DNA from 4 places in the Kitasatospora fiedleri genome. Region 2 is predicted to be linked to each of the others. Evidence: riboswitches for the same ligand, from Rfam matches in the RefSeq annotation. Region 2 holds a riboswitch; each other region holds the start of a gene.
What was found. A riboswitch is a leader RNA that binds a small molecule or an ion and turns the genes downstream of it on or off. The one in region 2 is predicted to bind cobalamin.
Positions count from the first base shown of each region.

Region 1: another riboswitch for cobalamin. It lies ahead of QMQ26_RS06455 (HoxN/HupN/NixA family nickel/cobalt transporter); the one in region 2 lies ahead of QMQ26_RS02245 (prenyltransferase/squalene oxidase repeat-containing protein).
Region 3: another riboswitch for cobalamin. It lies ahead of QMQ26_RS25965 (cobalamin biosynthesis protein); the one in region 2 lies ahead of QMQ26_RS02245 (prenyltransferase/squalene oxidase repeat-containing protein).
Region 4: another riboswitch for cobalamin. It lies ahead of metE (5-methyltetrahydropteroyltriglutamate--homocysteine S-methyltransferase); the one in region 2 lies ahead of QMQ26_RS02245 (prenyltransferase/squalene oxidase repeat-containing protein).

Region 1 is NZ_OX419519.1:1,318,838-1,326,198, reverse strand. It holds gene QMQ26_RS06465 (DUF4011 domain-containing protein) at 1-1,332, opposite strand, end outside; gene QMQ26_RS06460 (DUF6445 family protein) at 1,651-2,343, shown strand; cobalamin riboswitch at 2,427-2,634, shown strand; partial or broken gene QMQ26_RS06455 (HoxN/HupN/NixA family nickel/cobalt transporter) at 2,666-3,769, shown strand; gene QMQ26_RS06450 (DMT family transporter) at 3,794-4,639, opposite strand; partial or broken gene QMQ26_RS06445 (XRE family transcriptional regulator) at 4,759-5,332, shown strand; gene QMQ26_RS06440 (type B 50S ribosomal protein L31) at 5,430-5,672, opposite strand; gene rpmG (50S ribosomal protein L33) at 5,738-5,902, opposite strand; partial or broken gene QMQ26_RS06430 (aminopeptidase P family protein) at 6,040-7,153, shown strand; gene efp (elongation factor P) at 7,224-7,361, shown strand, end outside.
Region 2 is NZ_OX419519.1:407,720-415,080, forward strand. It holds partial or broken gene QMQ26_RS02235 (hypothetical protein) at 1-987, shown strand, start outside; gene QMQ26_RS02240 (hypothetical protein) at 1,217-1,945, opposite strand; gene QMQ26_RS02245 (prenyltransferase/squalene oxidase repeat-containing protein) at 1,986-3,053, opposite strand; cobalamin riboswitch at 3,151-3,270, opposite strand; partial or broken gene QMQ26_RS02250 (MmgE/PrpD family protein) at 3,491-4,998, shown strand; gene prpB (methylisocitrate lyase) at 4,998-5,903, shown strand; gene QMQ26_RS02260 (bifunctional 2-methylcitrate synthase/citrate synthase) at 5,922-7,058, shown strand; gene QMQ26_RS02265 (short-chain fatty acyl-CoA regulator family protein) at 7,068-7,361, opposite strand, start outside.
Region 3 is NZ_OX419519.1:5,701,474-5,708,834, forward strand. It holds gene QMQ26_RS25960 (cobyric acid synthase) at 1-1,171, opposite strand, end outside; gene QMQ26_RS25965 (cobalamin biosynthesis protein) at 1,320-2,258, opposite strand; cobalamin riboswitch at 2,290-2,419, opposite strand; gene QMQ26_RS25970 (MarR family winged helix-turn-helix transcriptional regulator) at 2,521-3,039, opposite strand; gene QMQ26_RS25975 (VOC family protein) at 3,103-3,471, shown strand; gene QMQ26_RS25980 (NIPSNAP family protein) at 3,584-3,901, shown strand; gene QMQ26_RS25985 (alpha/beta hydrolase family protein) at 4,222-5,349, shown strand; gene QMQ26_RS25990 (hypothetical protein) at 5,695-7,134, shown strand; gene QMQ26_RS25995 (CDP-alcohol phosphatidyltransferase family protein) at 7,244-7,361, opposite strand, start outside.
Region 4 is NZ_OX419519.1:7,227,798-7,235,158, forward strand. It holds gene QMQ26_RS32860 (CbtB domain-containing protein) at 34-246, shown strand; partial or broken gene QMQ26_RS32865 (CbtA family protein) at 280-1,029, shown strand; gene metE (5-methyltetrahydropteroyltriglutamate--homocysteine S-methyltransferase) at 1,145-3,451, opposite strand; cobalamin riboswitch at 3,602-3,827, opposite strand; gene cobF (precorrin-6A synthase (deacetylating)) at 3,993-4,754, opposite strand; gene QMQ26_RS32880 (hypothetical protein) at 5,020-5,451, shown strand; gene QMQ26_RS32885 (FAD-binding oxidoreductase) at 5,445-6,572, shown strand; gene QMQ26_RS32890 (MFS transporter) at 6,764-7,361, opposite strand, start outside.

The DNA of each region.
Region 1 (7,361 bases), 910 kb from region 2:
GTGCTCGTTCATCGCGGCGGCGTACCCGGAGAGTTCCCGGCGCAGCTCCTCTGCGGTGAGGAGCTCGTCCCGACGCGCGGCGGGGAAGGAACGGCGGGGCGCGGCGAGCGCGCGGCCCAGCTCCTGTGCGACCTGCTTGCGGTTGGCGGTGTTGCTGTGCAGGGCGAGGACGTAGTCGTCCAGACCGACCTGTTCGAGGCGGTTGCGCACCACGTCCAGCGCGGCGGCCTTCTCGCTGACGAACAGGACACTGCGCCCTTGCTCCAGGAGCCCGGCGATCATGTTGGTGATGGTCTGGCTCTTGCCGGTACCGGGCGGGCCGTCCATCACGAAGCTCCTGCCGTCGATCGCGGCGGCGACGCACTGGCGCTGGGAGGAGTCCGCGTCCAGCACGAGCGGGGCTCTCTCCGGCGGTTGTTTCTGGTCTATCAGGTCGAGCGGCACCGGATCGAAGTCGAAGCAGCCTGCGGTGTCGGCCGGACCGGAGCCCAGCCCCAGGGTGCGCACCAGCGGGCTGCCCAGGATCCTCTGCACGTTGTCCCGCAGGTCCCGGTACATCACCTCCTTGCTGGAGTTGAAGGCGTCCAGCACCACACGTTCGCTGACCTGCCACCCCGTGCGGCCCGAGACGGTCCTGCGGACCTGCTCCAACAGGGCCACGGCGTCAGTGAGGTCGATCTGTTCCGGGGCGGGCCATTCGAGGCCCATCTCCTCCATCTTGACGGCTAGCGCCGGGTTGAAACTCGGCTCCTCGTCCCCGTTGAGTTCCAGGAGGAAGGAGTCGCCCCTCCACTTGCGCAGCCGCACCGGCACCAGCAGGAGGGGAGAGGACACGGGATCGGCGTCGGCGGCCGGCCGCCACTGGAGGAAACCGACACCGAGGTGCAGGACCCACAGGCCGAAGTCGTTGTACTTCTCCTGTGCGACGGCGGCCAGGCGCTTGAGGTGCCTGTCCTGCTCGCCCTGGGTCGCCTTGGTCGTGCGGAGGGCGAGCCGGGTCCCGCCGGTGCCCGTGCGAGAGGCGGGTGTGTCGAGGGGGCGGCCTCCGGTCGGCTTCGTGAGCGGGAGGTCGGAGTATCCGAACGGTTCGACCGATGTCCCGGCATCCGGGCTCGTCTCCGGCACTGGGGCGAACAGGCAGCCCTTGGGCAGCGCTTCCAGCACCCGCGCCAGTTCCGGGGCGACGATGTCCGTGCCCGCCTGTCTGCCGCCGCGACGGTAGTGCACCAGCCGGTTGCGAAAGCCCAGGTCGATCAGGGACTTCTGCCAGGACTCCAGGAGCGGCTCCAGGGGGTCGGTGGCGCTGCGCTGTCCGGAGCGGCGGTGAACCATGCAGATGACTCCGTTCAAACCTGTCAGATCGTGTGAATGTCGTGCGGATTGGGTGGGGGCAGCATAGTGCGTTCGTCCGGTTGCGCAGGGTGTGTTCAGCGGTTCGTGCCGCAATCGGGATCGGCGCGGCCGGACGCTTGCGCGGCTGGTGCTCGTCTAGCGTCCGCCCCATCGACGGGAGCACGATTTCGGCGCACCGGGTGGTGCCGATGTGCCCGCGCTGCCAGCGGTCCTGACGCCGCGTCACGGGCAAGCCTTGACGCAAGGTTGACCGGGCCTTGGGCGAGGCCCCGGAACGCCGCTCCTATTGTCGGGTCCATGCCCGCTCTCCCGTTCCAGGACCGGCGCCCCGCCCCGGCGCTCCCGGTCCTGCCGTACCGCAAGCCCACCCGCGGCCGCGACTACTGGGTCCTGGACGACGTCCTTCCGGACCCGGACGCGGTGCGCGCCCGGCACCTGGCGCGCACCGACTGGGACGAGGGCTACCCGCACAAGCCGGAGTCCTGGCCGGGCCTGCGGGCCATGCCCGGCCTGGAGCCGGCGGAGCTGGCGCAGGTCGAGAAGCTGGTCCGGGAGGCCACCGGCGCGCCGCGGATCTGGGCGCTGGACGAGGCCGAGGGCGGCACCTTCAACCACAACTGCGTGCAGGTGGTGGGCGCCGGGGAGTGCGAGCCGCGCCCGCACACCGACTCCCGCTCGCTGTGCCGCTACGCCGCCGTGCTGTACCTCAACCCGGCCGTCCCCAAGCGCTGCGGCACCAGCTTCTACCGGCAGAGCCTGCCCGGCGGCCGGCTCGGCGGCAACAGCGTGGTCGCCCCGCACAACAACCTGGTGGACGCGCTGGGCACCCGCTTCGTCCCGCCGGACTCCTTCACCGAGGACCTGGCCGTCCCGCACCGCTACAACCGGCTGCTGCTCTACACCGCCAACCTGATCCACACCGCGACCGAGTACCACGGGACGGCGCTGGAGGAGAAGCGGATGACCTGCGTCTTCTTCTGGATGGCCTGACCCGCGCTCAGCACGCCGCTGACCAGGCGTGATCTGCGCCACCCCGGCCCGGGTGCGCCCTTGCCGCGGCACCCGCGGCGGGCCTACGGTGGGCGGGCCGTGGTGCTCGGGAAGCCGGTGCACCGTGTCCGCCACCGAGTGCGCGGCACGGGAGTCCGGAGCGGCCCTCGCCACTGTGATCGGGGAGTCGTCGGCTCCCACCCCGTGCCACTGGCCCCGCGGCCGGGAAGGCCGGGCGCCGGCGCGCAACACCCCGTCAGCCAGGAGACCGGCCACGGCATCTCACGAAGTGATCCACGAGGTGCTGGAGCGTGATCCGCGGATGACCGCGCCCGAATCGACCCTGGCCGGGACCGGCCCGGTCGCCGTCCTGCCCGCCCTGCGCTGGCGGCGCGAGGACACCCTGCGCACGGCCGGGCTGATGGCGGTGATCCTGGCCCTGCACGCGGTGGCCTTCGGGACGCTGCTGTTCCTGGTGGTGCCGCACGACTACCGGGTCGGCACCCAGGTGTTCGGCGTCGGCCTGGGCGTCACCGCGTACACCCTGGGGATGCGGCACGCCTTCGACGCCGACCACATCGCGGTGATCGACAACACCACCCGCAAGCTGATGGCGGACGGCCGCCGCCCGGTCTCGGTGGGCTTCTGGTTCGCGCTCGGCCACTCCTCGATGGTGGTGCTGATGGCCGCCCTGGTGGCCGGGGGCGCGGCGCTGGCGGGCACCCTGATGGACGAGGACTCGACCACCCACCAGGTGCTGGGCACCGTCGGCACCACCGCGTCCGGCGCCTTCCTCTACCTGATCGCGGCGCTCAACCTGGTCGCCCTGTTGGGCATCTGGCGGGTGTTCCGGGCGATGCGGGCCGGGGAGTACGACGAGGCCGAGCTGGAGAAGCACCTGGACGCCCGGGGCTTCCTGGCCCGGCTGCTGAACCGGGCCACCCGCTCGATCAGCCGCCCCGGGCAGATGTTCCCGGTCGGCATGGTGCTCGGTCTGGGCTTCGACACCGCCACCGAGGTCACCCTGATGGTGATGGCGGGCTCCGGCGCGGCCTCCGGCCTGCCCTGGTACGCGGTGGTCTGCCTGCCGCTGCTGTTCGCCGCCGGGATGAGCCTGTTCGACACCCTGGACGGCACGTTCATGAACATCGCCTACCAGTGGGCGTTCTCGAACCCGGTCCGCAAGGTGTACTACAACCTGACCATCACCGGGCTGTCGATCGCGGTGGCCTTCGTGATCGGCACCATCGAGCTGGTCGCCGTGCTGCACGACAAGTTCGACCTGACCGACCCCGTCACCGGCTGGATCGCGGGCCTCGGCCTGGACAACGTCGGCTTCGTGATCGTCGGCCTGTTCGTGGTGGTCTGGGCCGCCGCGATCGGCTACTGGCGGATCGCCAAGCGCTCCGGGCGTTCGGCGGCGCGGGGGCGGACGCGTCCTGACGGGGCGTCAACCGGCGGCCAGGATCAGCGTCCCGGCCACCGCGAGGCCCGCGCCCACCACCTGCACCCGCAGCAGCCGCTCCTTCAGCAGGCCGCGCGCCATCAGCGCGGTGACCACCGGGTAGAGCGAGGCCAGCACGGCCGCCACCGCCACCGAGCCCAGGTGCGAGGCGGCCGCGTACAGGCCGTTCGCGGCCACGTCGGCCACCCCGACGGCGGTCAGCGCGGGCAGCGACCGGGCGCCCGCCGAAAGCCCGAGGGGCTGTCGGCGGGCCGCGGCGGCCAGCATCCCGGCCCCGACCACCGCGTTGGTCAGCCGCTGCACGCACAGCGTCAGCAGCAGGGCGCCGCCCGCGCTGGCGTGCGCGACCAGGGCCAGCACCGCCCCGAAGGCGAACGCCGCGCCCAGCGTCAGCACCAGCACCCGCCGCCCGACCGCGGGCCCGCCGCGCTGCGGGCCGCCCGCCAGGGCGACCCCGGCGACGGCCACCGCGATGCCCAACCCCTGGACGGCGCCCGGCCGTTCGCCGAGGAACAGGCCGACGCCGATCGGCACCAGCACGCCGACGGTGGCCAGCGGCGACACCACGCCCATCGGCCCGAGCGCCAGCGCCCGGTAGAACGCCAGCAGCGCGAACGGCCCGACCACGCCCGCCGCCACCGCGTACCAGAGGACGGGGGACGCCCCCGGCCAGCCGCCGGTGGCGGTCACCGCGACCGCGAGCACCGCGGCGGCGGCCGACTGGGAGAGCACCACCACGGTCAGCGCGGGCACCCGCCGGGTGATCGCCCCGCCCCCGTAGTCGGCGACGCCCCAGAGCAGGCTGGCGAGCAGCGCGAACGCGGCGCTCACCGGAGGAGCCGGTAGGCGGACAGCATGGTGGACCCCGCAGTACAGTCGGTGGATCTGTCGATGCCGCCGCAGCATAGTTCAACCTGCTGCACTCGCCCAACCAGAATATTGGACTGCCCGTGCCGGACGCCGATCTCGTCACCCAGGCCCTCGCCCGCAACCTCAAGCGCCTGCGGCTCGAACGCGGCCACACCCTGGACGCCCTGGCCGCCCGCTCCGGGGTCAGCCGCGGCATGGTCGTCCAGATCGAACAGGCCCGCACCAACCCGAGCGTGGGCACCGTGGTCCGGCTCGCCGACGCGCTCGGGTCTCGATCGCCCGGCTGCTCGACTACGACGAGACCTCCGCCGTCCGGATCGTCCCGCCGAGCAGGCCGTCCGGCTGTGGAACGGCCCCGGGGGCGGCAGCGGCACCCTGCTCGGCGGCGCCGAGGCCCCCGGGCCGCTGGAGCTGTGGTCCTGGCGGCTGCACCCCGGCGAGTCGCACGCCTCCGACCCGCACCCGCCCGGCACCGTCGAGATCGCCCGGGTCGACGAGGGCGTGCTCACCCTCACCCTGGACGGCCGCGAGCACCGCGTCCCGGCCGGGGCCACCGCCTCCTACGAGGCCGGCACCGCGCACGGCTACCGCAACGACGGCGACGCGCCCTGCCTGGTCACCATGGTGGTCTCGGTCCCCCCGCCCGGCGCGTAACCGACAGCCGGCCGACGACCGACCGCCGACCGTCGGCCGGACACGGGCGAAGGGCCCCGGGGAAGCCCCGGGGCCCTTCGCGTCACGCCGTGCGCCGTCAGCCGCCGTACCTGCGCCGGTACAGCTCCACCCGGCCCTCGGTGTCCATCAGCCGGGCCTTGCCGGTGTAGAACGGGTGGCTCGCCGAGGACGTCTCGACGTCCACCACCGGGTACGTCCGCCCGTCGGCCCACTCGACCGTCCGCCCGCTCGCGGCGGTGGAACGGGTCAGGAACGACAGGCCCCCGGTCTTGTCGCGGAACACCACCGGACGGTAGTCGGGGTGAATTCCCTGCTGCATGACTGCTCCTCCTCGCCGTGTGTCGGTCGGTCTGGTCTTTCGGGCGCCCGGGCCTCCCGGGCGCCTCAGCGGGCCTCGCGGAACTCCACGTGCCGCCCGGCCACCGGATCGAACTTCCTCAGCACCATCCGGTCCGGGTCGTTGCGGCGGTTCTTCCGCGTCGCGTAGGTGAACCCGGTGCCCGCCGTCGACCGGAGCGTGACCACCGGTCGCAGTTCGCTGCGTGCCATGCCCGCCTCCTCTCCGTCCTTCTCCCGGCAACGATTGCCGTTTTCATCAGGTCACAACGCGGCCGCCCGCCGGGCATTCCCCACCCGACGGCCCGCCCCGACGGGCGCCCCGGGGCCCCCGTTCGTAGGCTCGGAGCATGTCCGACGCGCACGCCGAACGACGCGAACGCCTCCGCGAGCACTGCAGCGCCGCCGGGGCCGACGCCGCGCTGATCACGCGCGCCGCCAACGTCCGCTACCTGACCGGCTGCCCGCCGCTGGGCGCCGCGCTGCTGCTCACCCGCGAGCGCGCGGTGCTCGCGGTGCCGAGGACGCCGAGCCGGCCGAGGGCGGCGAGGGCGGCGAGCGGCGGCTCGACCCGGAGGTCACCCGGCTGCCGGTGCCCGGCGAGGCCGACGCCGCGTGCGCCGCCGCCGAGGCCGCCGCCCGGCTGCGGGTGCGCGACCTGGCCGTCGAGGAGCACGACCTCACGGTGGCCCGGCACCGCGCCGTCGCCCGGCTGGCGCAGGCGGACCGGCTGCTGGACCTGGACCGGGCGGTCGAGCGGCTGCGGGTGGTCAAGGACGAGCACGAGATCGCCGACCTGCGGATCGCCGCCGAGATCGCCGACCAGGCCCTCGGCGAGCTGCTCGAATCCATCCTGGTCGGCCGCACCGAGCGGCACCTGGCGATGGAGCTGGAGCGCCGGATGATCGACCACGGCGCCGACCGGGCCGCCTTCCCGGTCTCGGTCGGCACCGGCACCCACTCCGGCCTGGAGCGCCACCAGCCCACCGACCGCCGGGTCGAGGAGGGCGACTTCCTCACCGTCGCGCTCGGCGCCAGCTACCGCGGCTACGGCATCTCCACCGCCCGCACCTTCGTGATCGGCGCCGCCCCGCCGCCTGGCAGGTCGAGCTGCACCGGCTGGTCTTCCACGCCCAGCGGGCCGGCCGGGAGGCCCTCGGCCCCGGCGTCGAGCAGCACGTCCCGGACGACGCGGCCCGCTCGATCCTCCAGGCCGCGGGCCACGCCGAGCGCTCCGTGCACGCCCTGGGGCACGGCATCGGCCTGGAGATCCGGGAGGCTCCGCGCCTGGGGCCCGCCGACATGGGTAAACTGGACAATCGCGTGCCGGTCACCGTCGGCCCCGGGGTCCATCTCCCGGGTCGGGGCGGCGTCCGGATCGAGGACACGCTCGTGGTGCGGCCTCCCGAGGAGGGCGGGCCCGAGCTGCTCACCATCACCACCAAGGAGCTCCTCGCGCTGTGACCGAGCCCGGTCCCGGCGGCGCGCCGCTTGGTGTTCCTTGACAGCGGACATATCAGGAGTAAGTGCGCCCGTGGCTACCACGAACGATCTCAAGAACGGCATGGTCCTCAAGCTGGACGGCGGCAAGCTCTGGACCGTCGTCGAGTTCCAGCACGTCAAGCCCGGCAAGGGCCCGGCCTTCGTTCGCACCAAGCTGAAGGAGGTCCTC
Region 2 (7,361 bases):
CCTCGCCGCCTACTGGCAGAGCGCCGAACCCGGCTACTGGGGGCCGTCCGCCAACTTCAACGGCACCGTCTTCGGCCTGCTCGCCCTCGGCGGCGCCCGCACCCAGGCGGGCGGGCAGCGAGTCCCGCAGGCCCTGGTCGACGCCTCGGTCGCGGTCGTGCGCGCCAACCAGCACACCGACGGCGGCTGGAACTACAGCAAGGCCGCCGGAGACCCGAGCGCCCTCGCGCAGGGCAGCGACATCGACATGACCGGTGCCGCGATGGCCTCGCTCTGCGTCGGCGGTGTCCCGAACACCGACGCGGCGGTCGTGGCCGCGAAGAACTTCCTCAAGGGCAAGCTGCTGTCCTCCGGTGCCTTCAACTCGATGTTCGGTGCCAACACCGACTCCAACGGCTGGGCCGTCTCCGGCCTGAACGCCTGCGGCATCAACTCGCAGGGTACCGACTTCACCAGCGGCACCGGCAAGACCCCGGTCGACTACCTGATCTCCCAGCAGTTCAAGCCCGGCGGCGGCTTCAAGTACCTGTCCACCGACGCCTCGCCGTCCGCGTACGCCTCCGTGGACGGGCTGCGCGCCGTGGCCGGCGCCGGGTTCACCGCCGCCCCGCCCGCCCCCGTCACCTCCGGCGCCCCCACCTGGGTCGCCACCTCCGCGTTCACCTCCGGCACCGCCGCCCGGATCGCGCTGGTCGTCGACAACGGCACCGCCGGGGCCCTGAAGGTCTGCGCCGTCACGCTCACCCCGACCGGGACCACCACGACGCTCGGCGCCGTCCTGGACGCCGCCGCCACCGCCACCCGAGCGGCTGCGTCACCTCCGTCACCCCCTCCAGCGGCACCGGCACCGTCACCGCCGTCAACGGCACCGCCAACAGCGGCTCCTCGACCTGGAAGGTCAGCCTGGACGGCGCCACCGCCACCGCCGCGACCCGTGGCACCGTGGTCAACGTCGGCGATACGGTCTCGCTCCGCTACGGCAGCTGACCGCGCGTCGGGCAGACAGTGGGAACACCTCTCCCGGGAAGGGATCGCGCCGCCCGGGAACCGAAGCGACGGAGGGGGAACCGATGGGACGGTCGACATGGCCGGGGGCCTGCTACGTGGCCCTGGTCGGGGCGCTGGCGGCGCTCGGCGGGCTGAGCGGGAACGGGCGGTACTACTTGGCGGCGACGGTGCTGACCCTGCCGGTCGGCCTCGTCGCGGTGGGGGGCGTCTACTTGCTGCGCGGTACGGCGACCGGGGTCGGCGGGCTGTTCGCCGACACCGTGCTGCCGGACGGCAGCGATCCGGGCTGGCTGACCTCGGTGGGGGTGGTCGGCAACACCGTGCTCTTCACCGCAGCAGCGGCCGTCACGGCCCTGTTCGCCGCCCGGCTGCTCCGACGCGCGCGGACGTCCGCCCGCTGAGCGGAACGCCGGTGCCCCGGCCCTCTCGACGAGGGTCGGGGCACCGGCGTCACCGGTTCAGGGGGCGGTGATGCCCGGCTGGGCCCCGCGCCGAAGGACCAGCCCTCGACCTCGCCGGGGGCCGGGTTGTAGCTGCCCGCACCGAGGCTGCTGTAGGTCCAGGCGGTGCCGTGCTGAGCGTGCCAGTACGACCAGTAGGCGCTGCCGGTCGGGTTGGTGCAGGTCGTCGGCAGGGAGTTGATCGTGCAGACGAAGCCGGGGTAGCGCGGGTGGAACGCGTACGAGAATCCGGCGCCGGTGAGCGCGGCGAGGCCGCTGGCGGGGTCGCCCGGGGCACAGCCGGTCTGGATGCCGCCGCCGACGGCGGTGAAGTCCACCACGACGGTGACGCCGGTGGTGCCGGAGCAGGCCGCGGCCTTTGCCTGTGGGGCCTGGACGGCGGAGACGCCGAGCAGGCCGGCGGTCAGTGCCGCCGCTGCGGCGATCGAGCCGAGGGTGCGGCGGGCCGGACGGGTGGGCGTGAGGGTGTCGCTCATGGAGGTGCTCCTGGTTCCGAAGGTCGGCCGGTCAGGGTGTTCAGTGGGCCGCGGGGCAGGCGAGGACAGGTGCGGTGGGGCGGGCGCCGCGGGCCGAGAGGGAGACCAGCGGCGTGCCGGAGAGCCCGAGGACGGCTTGGGCGGTGGCGCGCGCGGCGTTGCCCGGGTCGAAGCCGGTGGCGTCGTAGGCGACCGCGCCCCGGACGGCCGAACCGGCGGCGCAGCCCTGCTGGAGCTTGACCAGAGCGCCCCAGCCCTTGAGCCCGGCCACGAGGCGGCCGGAGGACAGCAGGCTCTCGGTGGCGAGCCCGGTGCTGTTGGCGTTGGAGGCGGCGGCCCCGGCCGCGGCGAACCCGCCGTCGGCGTTCTGGTGCGCGCTCAGCCAGTTCAGTCCGGCGGCGGCCTTCGCGGCGCGTCCGGTGGCGGCGAGGGCCTGGACGGCGAGCGCGGTGGCGTCCGGGTCGGCGGTGCAGGCGGCCTGGCCGAAGGAGACCGGGAACCCGCCGTCCGCGCACTGGCTGCCGGCCAGGAAGTCGACGGCCGCGGCCGGGGCCCCGGCGGGGGTGCGGGTGAGGGCGATGACGGCCAGGGACTGGCCGAAGGAGTTGCTGTAGTCGCCCCACTGGGAGCGGTCGGAGAACCGGCCGCTGGGCGTCTGCAAGGAGCGCAGCCGGGCCGGGAGGTCGACACCGCCGAAGGCGGCCGGGTTCACGCCGCGGACCTCGGCTGCGAGCAGGAGCTTCGCGGTGGCGCCCGCGTACGCCTCAATGGTGCCGTCGCCCAGGTAGCCGGCGGTGTTCTCCGGCCGGGCGAGCCAGGCGGTCGCACGGGCGGCGGCCTCGTCGGAGCTGTGCGAGGCGGCGAAGGCCAGCACGGCGTCGATGGTCAGCCCCTGGTCGGGGTAGGCGGTGCCGTCGAAGACGGTCTCGAAGTGGTCGCCGTCGACGAGTTGGCGGGCCAGCCAGCCCGCAGCGGCGGCGTCCGGCCGGAGGGCGGCGGTGCCGGCGGGGACCGGGGCGGCCTGGGCGGGGACGGCCGCGGGGAGCGTGGCCGCGAGGGCGAGCGCCGGTATCGCGAGCAGGCGCAGGGGGCGGCGGAGCACGGTCATGGAGAGCCTTTCCGAACCTGCGCGCGGGGCCCGGAGGAGATGGCGCGCGGCGGCGCAGCCCTCGGAGCTCCGACCCGCAGACCACGACGGGAGGAGTGGACGTACACCTCCGCCACCGGGTGATCGGGCTCGCCGTCGACAGCCGTCGACGGCCTACCGTTGCGGGTCAGCGCCGGATTCGGACCGGACTTCCCCCGACGGCGGAGTCAGGAAACATGACGGCCCATCATGGCGAGGCGCCGAAGGCCGGGTCAAGGGCGCACGCACCCCGCCGACGGACGCCCCGGTCGGCGGTGCGCCTCCGGTTCTTCGCAGGATTCGCCGATTCGCAGGTCCGCCGGGTGCGGATTCCGCAGTGTGGCCTGCTGGACCGCCCGCGGTGCGACCGGCAGTCTCGATCATGCGAACCCCAGCAGCCGACGCCTCCGAGGAGTCCCGTGATCGAGCACCGCGTCCGTGTCCACCCCAGCGCCGACCGCCTCCCGCGCGAGGAGCAACTCGCCTGGAAGCTGGCCTCGGTGGCCACCGGAACCGAGGAGTTGGAGCCGGAGAGCGTGCGGATGGCCGTCAACCGGGTGATCGACAACGCGTCGGTGGCCGTCGCCTCGCTGCTGCGCCGCCCGGTGGCGGTGGCCCGCGCCCAGGCCCTGGCGCACCGCCCGGCCGCGCCCGGCGCCTCGGTGTTCGGCAGCGGCACCCGGGTCTCCCCGGAGTGGGCGGCCTGGGCCAACGGCACCGCCGTGCGCGAACTCGACTTCCACGACACCTACCTGGCCGCCGACTACTCGCACCCCGGCGACAACATCCCGCCGCTGCTGGCCGTCGCCCAGCACACCGGCCGGACCGGCGCGGACCTGCTGCGGGGCGTCGTCGCGGCGTACGAGGTGCACGTCGCCCTGGTCAAGGGCATCTGCCTGCACGCGCACCGGATCGACCACGTCGCGCACCTGAGCGCGGCCACCGCCTGCGGCCTCGGGGCGCTGCTGCGGCTGCCGACCGAGGTCACCTACCAGGCCGTCCAGCAGGCGGTGCACACCACCACCGCCACCCGGCAGTCCCGCAAGGGCGAGATCTCCAGCTGGAAGGCGTACGCCCCCGCGTTCGCCGGGAAGGTCGCGATCGAGGCGGTGGACCGGGCGATGCGCGGCGAGACCTCGCCGTCGCCGGTCTACGAGGGCGAGGACGGCTTCCTGGCCTGGATGCTGGACGGCCCGTCCGCCGACTACGGGGTGCTGCTGCCGGGGCCGGACGAGCCGCGCCGCGCGATCCTGGACACCTACACCAAGGAGTACTCGGCCGAGTACCAGGCCCAGGCGATCATCGACCTGGCCCGGCGGCTGCGCGAGAAGGCCGGCCCGCTGGAGCGGGTCCGCTCGGTCGTCCTGCACACCAGCCACCACACCCACCACGTGATCGGCTCCGGCGCGAACGACCCGCAGAAGTACGACCCGACGGCGAGCCGCGAGACGCTCGACCACTCGATCCCGTACATCCTGGCCGTCGCCCTGGAGGACGGCGGCTGGCACCACGAGCGCTCCTACGCCCCGAGCGGGCCGGGCGCCCGGAGACGGTCGCGCTGTGGCGCAAGATCACCACCGTCGAGGACCCGGAGTGGACCCGCCGCTACCACGACCCCGACCCGGAGCGCCGGGCCTTCGGCGGGCGCGTGGTGATCACGCTGGACGACGGCTCGGTGGTCGAGGACGAGCTGGGCGTGGCCGACGCCCACCCGGCCGGCGCCCGCCCCTTCGACCGGCCCGCCTACCAGCGCAAGTTCCGCACCCTCGCCGCCGACGTCGTCGCCCCCGCCGACCAGGACCGCTTCCTGGCCGCCGCCGACGGCCTCGCCGAACTCGGGGCCGCCGACCTCGGCGAGCTGTTCCCGGCCGTGGACACCGAAGCGGTGCGCGCCTTCGACGCGACCCTGCCGAAGGGCCTGTTCTGATGCTGCACACCCGCACCACCCCCGCCCAGCGCCGCCGGGCCTTCCGCGAACAGCTCGCCTCCGGCCGGCTGCTGCGCCTGCCCGGCGCGATCAACCCGCTCTCCGCCCGCCTGATCCAGGATCTGGGCTTCGAGGCCGCGTACCTGTCCGGCGCGGTGCTCGCCGCCGACCTCGGCCTGCCCGACATCGGCCTCACCACCGTCACCGAGATCGCCCAGCGCGCCCAGCAGACCACCCGCGCCACCGACCTGCCGGTGCTCATCGACGCCGACACCGGCTTCGGCGAACCCATGAACGCCGCCCGCACCGTCCAACTCCTGGAGGACGCCGGCGTCGCCGGCCTCCACCTGGAGGACCAGGTCAACCCCAAGCGCTGCGGCCACCTCGACGGCAAGACCGTCACCCCCCGCGAGCAGATGGTGCGCCGGATCCGGGCCGCCGTGGACGCCCGCCGCGACCCCGACTTCCTGCTCATGGCCCGCACCGACGCCCGCTCCGTCGAAGGACTCGACGCCGCGATCGCCCGCGCCAAGGCCTACGTCGACGCGGGCGCCGACGCGGTCTTCCCCGAGGCGCTGGCCGACCTCTCCGAGTACGAGGCGTTCCGCAAAGCCGTGGACGTACCGCTGCTCGCCAACCTCACCGAGTTCGGCAAGACCCCGCTGCTGGACACCCGCACCCTGACGGACCTCGGCTACAACATCGCCCTCTACCCCGTCACCCTGCTGCGCCTGGCGATGGGCGCGATCGAGGACGGCCTGCGGACCATCGCCGCCGAAGGCACCCAGGAGTCCCTGCTGCCCCGGATGCAGACCCGCTCCCGGCTGTACGAGCTGCTCGGCTACCGGGAGTACGCGGCCTTCGACTCGGCCGTCTTCGACTTCACCCTGCCGCCCGGCACCTGACGCACCGGAGGTTCACCCATGCCCGCCACCACGCCCGGGGTCCACCGCGGCCTCGCCGGTGTCGTCGTCGACACCACCGGGATCTCCACCGTCATCCAGGAGACCAACTCCCTCACCTACCGCGGCTACCCCGTCCAGGAGCTGGCCGCCCACCGCTCCTTCGAGGAGACCGCCCACCTGCTGTGGCACGGTGAACTCCCCGACCCGGCCCAGCTGCGCGAGTTCCGCGCCCGCGAGAGCGCGCTGCGCCCGCTCGACCGCACCACCGCCGAACTGCTGGCCAAGCTGCCCGAGACCTGCCACCCGATGGACGTGCTGCGCACCGCCGTCAGCTTCTTCGGCGCCGAGGACCCCACCGAGGACGACGGCCGCCCGGCCCCCGCCCTCGCCAAGTCGCTGAACCTGCTGGCGAAACTGCCCACCGTCGTCGCCGCCGACCAGCGCCGCCGCCGCGGCCTGTCACCGATCGCCCCGGACCCGGACCTCGGGTACGCCGAGAACTTCTTCCACATGTGCTTCGGCGCGGTGCCCGCCCCCGAGGTGGTGCGCTGCTTCGAGATCTCCCTGGTGCTGTACGCCGAACACAGCTTCAACGCCTCCACCTTCACCGCCCGGGTGGTCACCTCCACCCTCTCCGACCTCTACAGCGCCGTCACCGCCGCGATCGGCGCCCTCAAGGGTCCGCTGCACGGCGGCGCCAACGAGGCGGTGATGCACATGCTGGAGGAGATCGGCGACCCGGACCGCGCCGCCGACTGGCTCGACGAGGCGCTCGCCTCCAAGCGCAAGATCATGGGCTTCGGCCACCGCGTCTACAAGAACGGCGACTCCCGCGTCCCGATCATGCAGGCCGCCCTCGACCGGCTGGTCGCGCAGTCCGCCGACCCGGAGGTCACCCGGCTGGCCGCCCTGCACACCGCCCTGCGCGAGGCCATGCTGGAGCGCAAGGGCATCCACCCCAACCTCGACTACCCGGCCGGCCTCGCCTACCACCTGATGGGCTTCGACACCCCCGTCTTCACCCCGATCTTCGTGATGAGCCGGATCACCGGCTGGACCGCCCACATCATCGAACAGCTCGCCCACAACGCCCTGATCCGCCCGCTCGCCTCCTACGACGGCCCCGGCCAGCGGCCGGTGCCGGCCTCCGTGTAGCCGCCGGGCTCACCCGGCTCCCGGGTACTCCTCCCCGTCGGCCACCGGGTAGGGGACCCGGGTGCGCCGGTCCGGGTCCACCACGAGCCGGCCGGCGGCCGGGGGGCGGGCCCGCTGGGCGCAGTCGGTCCGTTCGCAGATCCGGCAGCCCAGGCCGATCGGGGTCGCGGCCCGCCCCCCGTCGAGGGCGATCCCCTCGGAGTACACCAGACGGTGGGCGTGGCGCAGTTCGCAGCCGAGGGCGACGGCGAACTCGCTGCGGGGCGCCCGGTGGCCGTGGCCGCCGTGGGTCACCGTCCGGGC
Region 3 (7,361 bases), 5.3 Mb from region 2:
CCTCCACCCGCTCGCCCAGCGCCACCCCCGACGGCCGGGCCAGCACCTTCTCGGCGCCGAACACCACCCGGGTCGGCAGCAGCCCCAGGCCGTCCACCGCACCGGCCTTCGACTCCACCTCGTCGACGATCTCCCGCCCCAGCATCTGGTACCCGCCGCACACCCCCAGCACCGGCAGCCCCGCCGCGACCCGGGCCGCCAGCGGCTCCGCCAGCCCCTGCGCCCGCAGCCACGCCAGGTCGGCGACGGTGGCCCGGGTGCCCGGCAGCACCACCAGGTCGGCGTCGGCCAGCTCCTCCGGGCGGGTCGCCCAGCGCACCAGCACGCCCGGCTCCTGCGCCAGCGCGTCCACGTCCGTGAAGTTCGACAGCCGCGGGAAGCGCACCACCGCGACCCGCAGCACCTGCGCCCCCACCGGCGCGCCCGCCGCCGGGCGCGCCGCGACCGAAGCCAGGTCCAGCGAGTCCTCCGCGTCCAGCCACAGCCCCTGGAGCATCGGGAACGTCCCCAGCACCGGGCGGCCGGTCAGCTGCCGCAGCATCTCCAGGCCCGGCGCCAGCAGCCGGGCGTCCCCGCGGAACTTGTTGACCAGCCACCCCGCGACCAGCGACTGGTCGTCCGGCGACAGCAGCGCCAGCGTCCCGAACATCGACGCGAACACCCCGCCGCGGTCGATGTCCCCGACCACCACCACCGGCAGCCGGGCCGCCGAGGCCAGCCCCATGTTGGCGATGTCCCGGTCCCGCAGGTTGATCTCCGCCGGGGAGCCCGCGCCCTCGCACACCACCACGTCGAACCGCGACCGCAGGTCCGCCAGGCACTCCAGCGCCCGCTCCAGCAGGACGGGCTTGCGCTCCCGGTAGTCCAGCGCCCCGACCTCCGCCACCGCCCGCCCCAGCAGCACCACCTGACTGCGCCCGTCGGCCCCCGGCTTCAGCAGCACCGGGTTCATCGCCGCCTCCGGCGCCACCCCCGCCGCCTGCGCCTGCATCGCCTGCGCCCGCCCGATCTCCGCCCCGTCGACCGTCACGAAGGAGTTCAGCGACATGTTCTGCGCCTTGAACGGCGCCACCCGCACCCCCTGCCGGGCCAGCCACCGGCAGATCCCCGCCGTCACCACGCTCTTCCCCGCATCCGAGGTCGTACCGGCCACCAGCAGCGCGCCGTTCACGGCAGGACTCCTTCACAACGGAGGGGAAGAGGGGAGGGCGCAGCGGCCCGGACGGGACGCGGGAAACGACGGACGGAGGCGGGCGGTCCGCCGGAACGGGCCGGAGCCGGAGCCGGTCGCCCCGCCCGCGCGCGCCGCGCGCTCGGGTTCACCCGCGCCGCCCGGCCAGGACGGCCCGCGCGGCGAGCGTCGTGGCGAGGGCGAGCGCGCCGACCCGGCGCGAGAGGCGGCAGGCCCGTTCGATGTCGGGGGCGCCGACCGGCGGCAGCTCCGCGCCGAGGACCGGCCGGTGCTCGACCCGCTCGCCGTAGCGCAGCGTCCCGCCCAGCCGGACGCCCAGCGCGCCCGCGAACGCGGCCTCCGCCTGGCCCGCGTTGGGGCTCGGGTGCGCGGAGCCGTCCCGCCGCCAGACCCGCCAGGTCCGCCCGGGCGCGCCGGACGCGGCGACGGTGAGCAGCGCGGTCAGCCGGGCGCCCGGCCAGCCCGCGACGTCGTCCAGCCGGGCCGCGGCCCAGCCGAAGCGGCGGTAGCGCGCCGACCGGTGCCCGACCATCGCGTCCAGCGTGTTGACGGCCCGGAAGGCCAGCAGCCCCGGCACGCCCGCCACGCCGCCCCACACCAGGGCGTTGACCACCGCGTCGGCGGTGTTCTCGGCGACCGACTCGACCACCGCCCGGGCCACCTGCCGCTCGTCCAGGCCGGACGGGTCGCGCCCGCACAGGTGCGGCAGCCGCTCCCGGGCCCCGGCCAGGTCGCCGTCCGCCAGCGAGCGCCCGATCGTCCGGGCCTCCCGGGTCAGCGACGTCCCGCCCAGCACCGTGAAGGCCGCCGCGGCGGCCAGCGCCCCCGCCGCGAGCGGCGAGCGCCGCGCCGCCCGGACGGCCAGCCCCGCGCCGCCCGCGACCGCGCCGACCGCGAGCGCGGTGTGCAGCGCCCCGGCCCCGCGGTGGTCGTGCCACAGGCTGCGCTCCAGCCGGGCCGCGGCGGTGCCGAACAGGGCGACGGGGTGGCCGCGCCGGGGATCTCCGAACCGGGCGTCCGCGAGGTATCCCGCGGCCGCGCCCACCAGGTACGGGGCTGCCCCCATGGCGTTGTGTCCTCACTCAGGGTCCGCGCCCCGGATCGACGGAACGGGGGCCAGAGTCTCCTGACTTCCGGTCACCCCGCGCGGGGTGTTCCGGTCACAGTGGCGGGACCGCGCCGGACTCGCACCGGCTTCCTCTGCTTGCCTCCGTTTGGCCCGAAGATCCCACCACGCCCGCTTCGGGGCAGTCAACCGAGCCGGCGGAGGGTTTGGTCACACCCCGGACCGGGCCCCGCCGGGCGGGTCGGCGGGGCAAGGTGCCAGCTCAGGAGGGGTGTGCGGCGGGCGCGCCGGCGCCGCCCTCCCGGCCGTCCCGGTGGTCCGGGCCGTCCGGGCCGTCGCGCAGCGAGCGGACCATGCTCCGCAGGCTCCGGAGCGCGTCCGACCGCTCGGCCTCGGTCATGCCCGCCAGCATCCTGACCTCGACGGACCGGACCGCCGCGCTGGCCCGCTCCAGGCTCCGCCGCCCCCGGGGGGTGAGCCGGGCGGGCAGGGCCTTCCCGACCGGGGGCTCCGCGGGCCTGGTCACGTAGCCGTCCCGCTCCAGGTTCTGGAGCAGCACGTTCATCGACTGCCGGGTCACGAACGCGCCGCGCGCCAGCTCGGAGTTGGACAGGCCCGGCCGCTGGGCCAGCAGTTCGAGGCAGGAGTAGTGCGTCACCGTCATGCCGAGCGGCCGCAGCACCTCCTCCATGGCCGAGCGCAGGACGCTCGACGCCTCCTTCAGCAGGTAGCCCAGTGAGCTGTCCAGGTCGATGCCGGGGCCGGGGCCGCTTTGACTCATGTCAGTAGTCTGACATACGTTGGTGCGTGTCAGGAATCTGACACGAAGGAAAGGAGCACCGCCATGCCCGCCACCGGCCCCGACTTCCTCTCGCTGCAGGCCCGCGACCTCGCCGCCTCGCAGGCGTTCTACGAGCGCTACCTCGGCCTCGTCCGCTCACCCGCCGGACCGCCGCACGCCGTCGTCTTCGCGACCCGGCCGATCGCGTTCGCCCTCCGCGAGCTCGTCCCCGGCACCGACCTCGACTCCGCCGCCCGGCCCGGCATCGGCACCGCGATCTGGCTGCACGCCACCGACGTCCAGACCGTCCACGACGCCCTCGCCGCCGACGGCCACACCATCGTCTCCGCGCCGATCGACGGCCCCTTCGGCCGGACCTTCACCTTCGCCGACCCCGACGGCTACCACGTCACCCTCCACGACCGCGCCTGAGACCGCGCCCGAACCCGCGTCCGACCGGCCGGCGGCTCGGCCTCCGCGTGCGAGCGGCTGGTCCCGGGGGAGCGGGGACGGCCCGCGCGCGCCAACTCGCCAGCCTCGACGCATGATGACCTGCGTAGTGGAGTACGTGATCGATCCGGCGCAGATCGAAGCCTTCGAGAGGTTCGGGCGCCGCTGGATGGAGTTGGTCAACCGGCACGGCGGCACGCACCACGGCTACTTCCTGCCGGCGGAGGGCGCCAGCGACAAGGCGCTCGCCCTCTTCAGCTTCCCCAGCCTCGCAGCCTACGAGCAGTACCGGACCCTGTTCGGCAAGGACCCCGATTTCGTCGAAGCGGACCGCATCAGGGACGACAGCGGCTGCGTCCTGCGCTACGAACGCACCTTCATGCGCCCGCTCCTGCCGGACCCCTCCCCGTGACCCGGGACGGACATCCTCCCGCGCCCCCGCCGCCGCCCTTCCGGCGCCGGCACACCGCGGGCCTCGGCCCTGCCGCTCCTGCCCGACGGACCGGCAGATCCCGGCTGCCTCACCGGCCGGACCACCCACGATCCGACCGGGCGGTCGCCATCGGACCGCGTACGGCAGCGAAGCGCCGGACCTGAAGGCCGTCCGCGCCCGGTCAATCCCGGGTGCGACGACCGCGCCGTCCCGTCACCCGCCGCGCCGCCCCGATTCGCCGTCCGTCCTGCGGGCAGGTGGACTGGGAGGACAGGACCGCCAGGACCCGGGAGACCGCCATGCGTTGGGGAACCGCCGCCGTCGTCGCAGCCGCCGCCGCAGGAACCGGAGCGGCGGCCTTCCTGCTGCTCGGCCGGAGAGTGTCGGACCGGGTGGTGCGCCCCGACCCGGCGCGCGGGGCGTTCGGGCCCGCGCCGATGAAGGTGAAGGTGCACGCGCTGGGGCCCGGGCGGGTGGTGCTGACCGCCACCCCGGACACCCTGCGCCCCGGCCACTACGCGCTGGAGTGGGGCGGGGGCGGCCACGCCGTGGTGGGCGAGGTGCTGGACAACGCCGGCGACCGGGTCGTCCGGCGGCTGGAGCGCGCCGACGGCGGCACCCTGGCGGTGGGCACCGAGGTCCGGGTCACCCCGCGGGTGCTGCTCGGCGACCCGCGCACCGCCCTCGGCCTGGACTACGCGGAGGTCGCGGTGGCCGGCGAACTCGGCGACCTCCCGGCCTGGCGCACCGCCGGCATCCGCGGCACCTGGGTGGTCCTGGTGCACGGCCCGGGCGTCGACCGCGAGCAGGCGCTGCCGGTGCTGCCGCTGCTGCACGCGCTGCGGCTGCCCACGCTGTCCGTCAGCTACCGCGGCGACGCGGGCACGCCCGCCCCGCCCGACGGCCTGGGCCACTTCGGCGAGACCGAGTGGCAGGACGTCGACGTCGCCGTCCGGTACGCGCTCGCCCAGGGCGCCACCAAGGTGGTGCTGTACGGCTGGTCGGTCGGCGCGACGATCGCCCTGCACACCGCGGCCCGCTCCACCTGGCGCGACCGGATCGCCGGACTGGTGCTGGACTCCCCGGTGCTGGACTGGTCCGAGACCGTCCGCCGGGGCACCACCCGGAGCTGGTCGTCCCCCGCCCTCGGCGAACTCGGCACCCTCGCCGCCCAGGGCCGCACCGGCGTCGACCTCGCCGACTTCGCCCGGATCGCCTCCGGTGCCGACCTGGCCTCGCCCGCGCTGCTGCTGCACAGCCCCGACGACCCGGTCGCCCCGTGGAGCGCCGCCCGGCGCCTGGCCGAGGGCCGCGACGACCTGGTCAGCCTGCACCCGGTGCCGCACGCCGAGCACGCCGCCCTGTGGAACGCCGACCCGGACGGGTACACCGAGGCGCTGCGCCGCTTCCTCACCCCGCTGCTGTGAGCCCCGCCCCCGCGAACCCGCCGCGCTGCCGCGAACCCGCCGCGCTGCCGCGAACCCGCCCCGCCCCGCGAACCCGCCGCGCGGGTGGGAACCGGAGCGCCGCCCACCGCGTCTCCGTCTCGGAGCGGTCACGATATCCGCCATGTCCACGTCGAAAAGCGGAGTGATTCCTCCCGTTTCGCGGCGACTCGTCCCCCACCGTTCGAGCCGTTCGGACATCGGGCCGAGACAGCGCGGCAGTCGATGTGACAGAAGGCCCGTACAAGGGGAAGACTGCACGGCGTGACGTCTCGGAACCCGCGCGACCGTGATGCCCCGCACCCGCCCCACCGCACCGGTGCGACGGTGACCCGTCTGCCCGGAACGGCGGCCGTCGGTCGTGCGGAGGGCACCCCACCCGCCGCCGCCACCCGCCGCCGGGTCCCCGCGAAGCCGGGGCGCGGCCGGGCGCCCGTGCCGGACGGCTTCCCCGCCCCCTCCGAGCTCGCCCCGCTGGCCCGCCGGATGCTGGCCGACGCCGTCCGCGTCGCCCGCTGGGCCGGCGAGCTCTCCGAGGTCGACAAGCGCGGCGAACTGCTCCCCGACGACGCCCGCGCCGCCGGGCGCGCCCTGGCGATGACCGTGGGCGCCGCCGCCAACGCCTGGGGCCAGGCCCTGCTGGTCGGCCTGGTCGAACTCCGCGACGGCGGCGCCGGCCCCGGCTGGCGGCTGCACGCCTGGGAGCACGACGACGAGGCGGTGGTCCGCGGCTGGTCCGCGCTGTTCGACGCCTGGACGCTGCTCGCCCCCGTCCCGCCCGCCGCGCTGCGCGGCGTCTTCGCCCAGCTGGCCGGGCAGGCCGTCGACCAGGCCCCCCAGCTGCTGTCCTTCCTGCACCTGGTGGACGGCCCGGTCGCCGACAGCGAACTGCTCGAACTGCTCCGCCGCGGCCTCGACGAGCGCCGCCTCGGCCCCAGCTCCGGCACCTTCCCGCTGTCGCCCGTCCCGCACGCCGCGTTCGCGGTCTCCGCCGTCCGCGGCACCTGCCGCGAGCCGCAGATCGACACCCCGCACTCGCCCGCCGACGTCGCCGCCGTGCTCGACTGGATGCTCGACGGCCTGGCCGCCGTCGGCGCGCTCGGCCGCCGCGACGAGGCCGCCGAGCTCTCGCCGCTCGGCCACTGGGCGGTCCGGGCCAAGCTGGAGGAGATCTGCACCGTCGCGCAGACCGCCGCCGGCCACATCGAGCAGAGCGCCGCCGAGCTGCTCAGCGCCTGCGCCGACTACAGCCCCGGCCCGGCCCGCGCCGAGTTCCGGGCCTGGGTCGCCGCCCGCCCCGCCGACCGCGCCGTCGCCGAGCTGCTGGAGGCCGCCCGCGGTGAGGACGCGCTGGTCCGCGGCCTCGCCTTCGAGGCGCTGCGGGTGGTGGCCGGCTCCACCGCCGAGCAGGGCGTGCGGGGCGCGGTCGAGGAGGCCGTTCTGCGCCCCTACGCGCTGCTCTGGCTGGCCGAACAGCTGGACGAGGAGGGCGTGTCCCCGGCCGACGTGCTGGGCGCGGAGGACGCCGCCTGGCTGTGGGTGGACACCGCCGCCGCCGTGCTCGACCACGGCGAGACCGCGCTGCTGGTCGGCCACGTCGAGGGCGCGTCGGCCGGCGAGCCGGTCCGGCTGTTCCACCGGGCCCGCCAGTCCGGCCACCCGCGCGCCGCGAGCGTCCTGACGGCCGTCGCCTCGGTCCACCCCGACCCGGCGGTCGCCCGGGCCGCCCGCCGCAGCGCCTTCTCGGTGCACAACGGCGGCGCATAGCCGCCTCCCCGCACAGGGGAACGCGACAGCACGGAGCGCCACGGCAAGAAAAGAGCCGCCCTCCCGGAAGTTCTCCGGGAGGGCGGCTCTCTTCGCGTACCGCGGGGTGTCAGCCCCGGTTCTCCGCCCGTCGCGCCCGCACCACGCCGACCTTCTCGCCGACCTTGCGGCGGATGACCAGCAGCGGCGCCATCGCGGCCAGCGCGATCTGGGCGACCGCGCCGATG
Region 4 (7,361 bases), 6.8 Mb from region 2:
GGACGCGAGTTCCCGCAAGGAGGTCACACCGCCATGGCTCACCCCATAGCGCCCGCCGCCACGCCGGCCATCACCCCCCTCTCCGTCAAGGCGATCGCGCCCTGGGCGGTCTTCTTCGGCATCCTGCTGCTCACCCTGCTCTACTTCGTCGGCGCCGAGCAGGGCGCCACCTCGCTCGTCTCCGGCGAGAGCGTGCACGAGTGGGTGCACGACGGCCGGCACCTGCTCGGCTTCCCCTGCCACTGACCCGCCCGGCAGAAGAAACGAGCACCTGCGCACATGAACTCCCACATCGTCAGAAACCTGCTGGTCCGCGGCATGCTCGCCGGGCTCGGCGCGGGCGTCCTCGCCCTGATCGTGGCCTACCTGCTCGGCGAACCCCGGGTGGACGCCGCGATCGCCTTCGAGGACTCCCACAGCCACGAGCACGGCGAGGAACTGGTCAGCCGGACCCTCCAGTCCACCGCGGGCCTGGCCACCGGCATCCTGGTCTACGGCATCGCGCTCGGCGGCATCGCCGCCCTCGCGTACTGCTTCGCCCTCGGCCGCACCGGCCGCTTCGGCCCCCGGGCCACCGCCCTGCTGCTCTCCGGCGCGGCGCTGGCCTCCGTCTACCTCGTCCCGTTCCTCAAGTACCCGGCCAACCCGCCGTCGGTGGGCGACCCGGACACCATCGGCAAGCGCACCACCCTGTACTTCCTGATGATGCTGCTGAGCGTGCTGCTCGCCGTCGCCGCCGTGGTGGCCGGCAAGCAGCTCGCCCCGCGGCTGGGCAACTGGAACGCCACGGTCGTGGCCGGGCTCGGCTACGCCGTGCTGATCGGTCTCGGGTACGTCCTGCTGCCCGCGATCAACGAAGTCCCCGAGGACTTCTCCGCCACCCTGCTCTGGCAGTTCCGGGTCGCGGCCCTGGCCATCCAGCTCACCCTCTGGCTGTCCTTCGGCCTGCTCTTCGGCCACCTCGCCGAGCGGCTCCTGCTGCCCAAGCCGGCCCGCACCGCCGAGCCGGCCGCCACGGCGGCCCCCGCCGCCCCTAGCGGCGTGCCCGACGGGCCGGAACGCACCACGTCAGGTGCGTTCCGGCCCGTCGGCGTTCCGGCCCGTCGGCGCGGCCGTTCCGGCCCCGTCCGTCGCGGGCGGGACGTCAGTCGGCCAGTTCTGCCCGCAGGGTGCGGGCGGCGGTGACCAGGCTGTCGATCGAGGCCCGGGTCTCGGTCCAGCCGCGGGTCTTCAGGCCGCAGTCCGGGTTGACCCAGAGGCGTTCGGCGGGGATCGCGGCCAGCCCGGCCCGCAGCAGTGCCAGCGCCTCCTCGGAGGAGGGGACGCGCGGGGAGTGGATGTCCCACACGCCCGGGCCGACCTCGGCGAGGTAGCCCGCCTCGGCGAGCTCGTGCGCCACCTGCATGTGCGAGCGGGCGGCCTCCAGCGAGATCACGTCCGCGTCCAACTCCTCGATGGCGCGCAGGATGTCACCGAACTCGGCGTAGCACATGTGGGTGTGGACCTGGGTGTCGGCGCGGACCCCGGAGGTGGTGAGCCGGAACGCGTCGGTGGCCCAGTCCAGGTACGCGGGCCAGCCGGCGCGCCGCAGCGGGAGCGTCTCGCGCAGCGCGGGTTCGTCGACCTGGATCACGGCGGCGCCCGCCGCCTCCAGGTCCGCCACCTCGTCGCGCAGGGCGAGGGCGACCTGCCGGGCGGTGTCGGCCAGCGGCTGGTCGTCGCGGACGAACGACCAGGCCAGCATGGTGACCGGGCCGGTCAGCATGCCCTTGACCGGGCGGTCGGTGAGGTCCTGCGCGAAGCGGTACCAGTCGACCGTCATCGGGTGCGGACGGGAGATGTCGCCCGCCAGCACCGGCGGACGCACGTACCGGGTGCCGTAGGACTGCACCCAGCCGTGCCGGGTGGCCAGGTAGCCGGTGAGCTGCTCGGCGAAGTACTGCACCATGTCGTTGCGCTCGGGCTCGCCGTGCACCAGCACGTCCAGGCCCGCCCGCTCCTGGTAGCCGACCACCTCGCGGACCTCGGCCTCCATCCGCTTGCGGTAGTCCGCCGCGTCGATCCGTCCGGCGTTCAACTCGGCTCGGGCGGAGCGCAGTTCGGCGGTCTGCGGGAAGGAGCCGATGGTGGTGGTGGGCAGCAGCGGCAGTCCGAGCCGGGCCTTCTGCGCCGCGGCGCGGACGGCGTACGGGGCGTCGCGGCGGGTGTCGGCCTCGGTGACGGCGGCGGCCCGGGCCCGGACCGCCGGGTCGCGGGTGATCGGGGAGGCCGCGCGGGAGGCCAGGTCGGCCCGGTTGGCGGCCAGTTGGGCGGTGACGGCGGCGGTGCCCTCGCGCAGGGCGCGGGCCAGCAGGGCGGTCTCGGCGGCCTTCTGCCGGGCGAAGGCCAGCCAGCGGCCGATCTGCGGGTCGAGGTCGCGTTCGGCGGCGGTGTCCAGCGGGACGTGCAGCAGCGAGCAGGAGGGGGCGACGTCCACCGTGTCGGCCAGGCCGAGCAGGGTCGCCAGGGTGGCGAGGGACGTCTCCAGGTCGTTGATCCACACGTTGCGGCCGTCGACCACGCCCGCGACCAGCCGCTTGCCGGGCAGGCCGCCGACGGCCGCCAGGTCGCTCAGGTTGCCCGCCGCCGGGCCGGTGAAGTCCAGCGCCAGGCCGTCGACGGGGGCCTTGGCCAGGGTGATCAGCGCCTCGCCGAGCCGGTCGAAGTAGGAGGCGACCAGCAGCCTGGGGCGGTCGGTGAGCGCGCCCAGCTCACGGTAGGCGCGGGCGGCGGCGTTCAGCTCGGCCGGGGTGCGGTCCTGCACCAGCGCGGGCTCGTCGAGCTGCACCCACCCGGCGCCGGCCGCCCGCAGGTCGGCCAGCAGCTCCGCGTACACCGGCAGCAGCCGGTCCAGCAGGGTGAGCGGTTCGAAGTCGGCGGCCACGCCGGGCGCGGGCTTGGCGAGCAGCAGGTAGGTGACCGGGCCGAGCAGTACCGGGCGGGCCCGGTAGCCCTGGCCGAGTGCCTCGCGCAGTTCGCCGACCTGCTTGGCGGAGTGCGCGGCGAACGCGGTGTCCGGGCCCAACTCCGGCACCAGGTAGTGGTAGTTGGTGTCGAACCACTTGGTCATCTCCAGCGGCGCCACCTGCTGGGTGCCGCGCGCCATCGCGAAGTAGCCGTCCAGCGGGTCGGCCTCGTACGCGGCCCGGTGCCGGGGCGGGACCGCGCCGACGGCGACCGTGGTGTCCAGCACGTGGTCGTACAACGAGAAGTCCCCGGTGGGGACTTCGGTGATGCCGGCGCCGGCCAGCTGCCGCCAGTTGGCGCAGCGCAGTTCGGCGGCGGTGGAGTGCAGCGCGTCGGCGGTGACGGTGCCCCGCCAGTAGCCCTCGATCGCCTTCTTCAGTTCCCGGTTCCCGCCCTGGCGGGGGTATCCGTGAACGGTTGCCGCGGCTACGGACTTCGCAGTCAAGGGGACTCTCCTCGCGAGCCTTGATCCTGGGTCCGGTGCGCAGGAGGCGCGGAGGGTGCCGAGACCGGGCGGTGCCGCGCTCGACCGCGCCTGCCCGCCTGGTGTCCGTACCGACCCGCCCTCGAGGTCACCGGTCACCGGGCGCGAACGGTCGCACCCGGGCAACGGGCAGGTCTTCGGACTCGCGGGCCCGCCCGGGGAGGCTCGACGCTCCCGGGCACCTACTGGCCGTCGCTTCCCAGGTCCGTCCGGACCCAGTGCGTATGACGGCGGTCGTTCCCACTCACCGCTGCGGGGCAGTCCCGGATTCCCACCGGGTTCCCTCTTGCGACGCCCTGCCTGGCGGACAGGGCGAACCAGTTGCGCGGCCAGTGTAGAACGGACCGGGCGTTCTCCGGTGCGAAGTCCGGCAGCTGTCCGGTCCGTGGGACGCGCGGACGGACGGACGGACGGCGGCGGACGGCGGCGGGCGCGGGCAGACGGACGGCGGCGGGCGGGCTGCTGGCAGGGCGCGGGCAGACGGGCGGCGGCCGGACGGCGTTCAGCCGTCGGTACGGCGCAGCAGGTAGCTGTCCATGATCCAGCCCTTGCGGGCCCGGGCCTCGGCCCGCAACCCGGCGATCCGGTCGGCCTGTTCGGCCAGCGGGCCGGAGACCAGGATCTCGTCCTCGGTGCCCAGGTACGCCCCGTAGTGGATGTGCACGCCCGCCGGGTCGATGGCGGTGAACGCGGCCTGCCCGTCCAGCATCACCACCGCGTCCTCGGCGCCCGGCCCGAAGCCCTCGGCGGCCAGCCGCCGCCCGGTGGTGATCCGCACCGGCCGCGCGGTGCGGGTCAGCGTGGTGCGGTGGCGGGCCGCCAGCACCGAGACGCTGCTGACGCCGGGCACCACCGTGTACCCGAACCCGGTCCGCCCGCGCGCCAGGACCCGGTCCAGCACGGCGGTCACGCTGTCGTACAGCGACGGGTCGCCCCACACCAGCAGCGCGCCCGTCCCGCCGTCCGGGAGCTCCTCGGCCACGGCCCGCTCCACCAGGTCGGCCCGCCGCTCCCGCCACTCCTCGACCGCCTCCGCGTACCCGGCCGCCGACCGGTCCCGCGCCGGGTCCACCAGCTCGACCACCCGGTGCCCGGCCCGGCCGTGCTCGGCGATCATGTCCCGCCGCAGCCGCATCAGGTCCTGCCGCTCCTCCGGCTTGTCGAGCAGCAGGAACACGTCGGTGCGGCCGATCGCCTTGACCGCCTCCAGGGTGAGGTGGTCGGGGTCGCCCGCGCCGATGCCGATGACGAGAAGAGTACGCATACCGGCGATTGTGCCTGCTGCCCGGCGCGTTCACCGGCCCGGGTCGGCGGGCGCCCCGGCGGGCGCTCCGACCGGCAGCCCCGGCGCGCGGACCCCGGCGGGGCGTCGTGCGCGCACGGACGCGCGCTGGGCCATCGGACGCACTCCGGCGGGCCGCGGCCGGGCGGCGGCGGGGCGGGGCGTGACGATCGGCGCAGAGCCTCCGTGCGCCCGGCGCGGGGGAGGAAGGTGCGTCGTGACAATGGACCGTCGTCGTTTTCTGACCGTGGGCGGAGCACTGGGGGTGGGGCTCGCGGCGGGCGCGTCCCCGGCCCGCGCGCAGGACCGGGGTGCGGGTGCGCGCCCGGGGTCGGGTCCGGCCGCCGGTGCCGACGCGGGCCCGGGCTCGGGCTCGGGCTCGGTACGGGCGTTCCCGCCCCGCCAGCGCGGGTGGCGGGCCGCGCCGCCGGACTGGCAGGCGCTGCGGCAGCGGCTCGGCGACCGGCTGGTGCTGCCCGCCGACCCCGGCTACGGGACGGCGCGGCTCGGCTTCAACGAGCTGAACGACGGCCAACTCCCCGGCGCGGTCGCCAAGTGCGCCTCCGCCGACGACGTCCGGGCCTGCCTGGACGTGGCGCGCGGCCACGGCCTCCGATCGCCGCCCGCAGCGGCGGCCACGGCTACCTCGGCTACAGCATCCCCGACCGGGGCCTGGTGATCGACCTGCGCGCGCTGAACACCGTCCGGGTCGACCCCGACGGCAGCGCCGAGGTCGGCGCGGGCGCCCGGCTGATCGAGGTCTACGCGGGCCTGGCCGCCGCCGGCCGACTGCTGCCCGGCGGGTCCTGCCCCACCGTGGGCATCGGCGGCCTCACCCTGGGCGGCGGCATCGGCGTGCTGGCCCGCAGGTACGGCCTGACCTGCGACCGGCTCACCGCCGCCGAGGTCGTCACCGCCGACTCCTGCGTGCTGACCGCCGACGCCGAGCACGAACCCGACCTGCACTGGGGGCTGCGCGGCGGCGGGGGCGGGAACTTCGGCGTGGTCACCCGGTTCACCTTCGACACCCCGCCCGCGCCCGGCCTGACCGTCTTCGTCCTGCCCTTCCCGGCCGGCTCCGTCCCGCAGGTGCTCGGCGCCTGGCAGCAGTGGGTCGCCGACGCGCCGCCCGAACTCTGGGCCAGCTGCCAGATCTCCGGCGGCAACCCGCCCACCTGCAAGGTCGTCGGCTGCTGGGTCGGCGAACCGGACGGCGCGAACCGGCAGATCGACCGGCTGGTGCGCGCGGCGGGCACCCGGCCGACCGGCCGGACCGTCGCCGCCAAGGACTACCTGGGCGCGATGAAGTTCATGGCGGGCTGCGCCAACGACACCGTCGCCCAGTGCCACCCCACCTGGGAAGGCGGGCGGTTGACCCGCACCGGCTTCGTCGCGACCTCCCGGATGCTCGGCCCCGGCCCGGTGGACCCGGCCCGGCTCACCGAGCTGATGACCGGCCGCACCGGCGTCGACCTGCTGCTCGACTCGCTCGGCGGCGCGGTCGCCGAACCCGCCCCCGACGCGACGGCCTTCCCGCACCGCGACTCGCTCGCCAGCGCCCAGGTCTACGCGGGCGCCACCCCCGCCACCGAGGACCGGGTCCGCGCCACCGTCGACGAGATCCGCGACGGCCTCGCCCGGCTCGGCGCCCCCGGCGCGTACGTCAACTACATCGACGCCACCCTGCCCGACTGGGGCCGCGCCTACTACGGTGCCAACCTGCCGCGGCTCCAGCGGACCGCCCGCCGCTACGACCCCGACGGGGTCTTCGCCTTCCCGCAGTCGGTCACGGCGGCCTGACGGGCGGCGCGCCCGCCGGTGCCGTGCCCGGTGCGCCCGCCCGTGCCGGCGCCGCCGCCGCGAGCAGCGCCGCCGCCCCGATCCGTCCGGGCCGGTCCGTTCCGGCCGGGGCCACCGTACGGGCGCGGACGGGCCGGATGCGTCGTACCCGGGAGCCAACTGGCGTGCTGCTGACCAGGTATGACGTCCGGTCAGGTAGCGGGGGAGGAGCGGGCGCGGCGCAGCAGGAAGGTGCCGGAGGCGGCGGCGAGGGCGGCCATGCAGGCGGTGAAGACCAGCCCGGCGTCGGCGAGGCCGAGCGGGCCGGACAGCAGGCCGACGCCGATCACCGGGATGGAGATGCCCAGGTAGGCGACCACGAACAGGGCCGAGAGCACGCCGCCCCGGTGCCGGGCGGGGGCGGCGTCCGCGACCTCGCCGACCGCGCCGCGCAGCGCCATGCCCTGCCCGGCGCCGCCGACCAGGGCGGCCAGCACCAGCGGGGCGAGGGTGGCGGTGGCGAGCGAGAGGGCGAGCAGGCCGAGGCCGCCGATCAGCACCAGGCAGCCCAGCGGGATCGCCCGCCGGGCACCGAGCCGGGGCACCAGCAACTGGCCGACGGTGGAGGCGAAGAACGCGGCGGCGACGATCAGGCCGACCGCGGCGTGGTTGCGCACCCCCAGGTCCTCGGCGAGGAAGGCCGGGCTGACCGAGGTGAACACGCCCAGCAGCGAGAACCCGGCGAACGCGGCGATCGCGGCGGGCACGAACACCCCGCGCACCTCGGCCGGCAGCGCGGGCCGCCGGGGC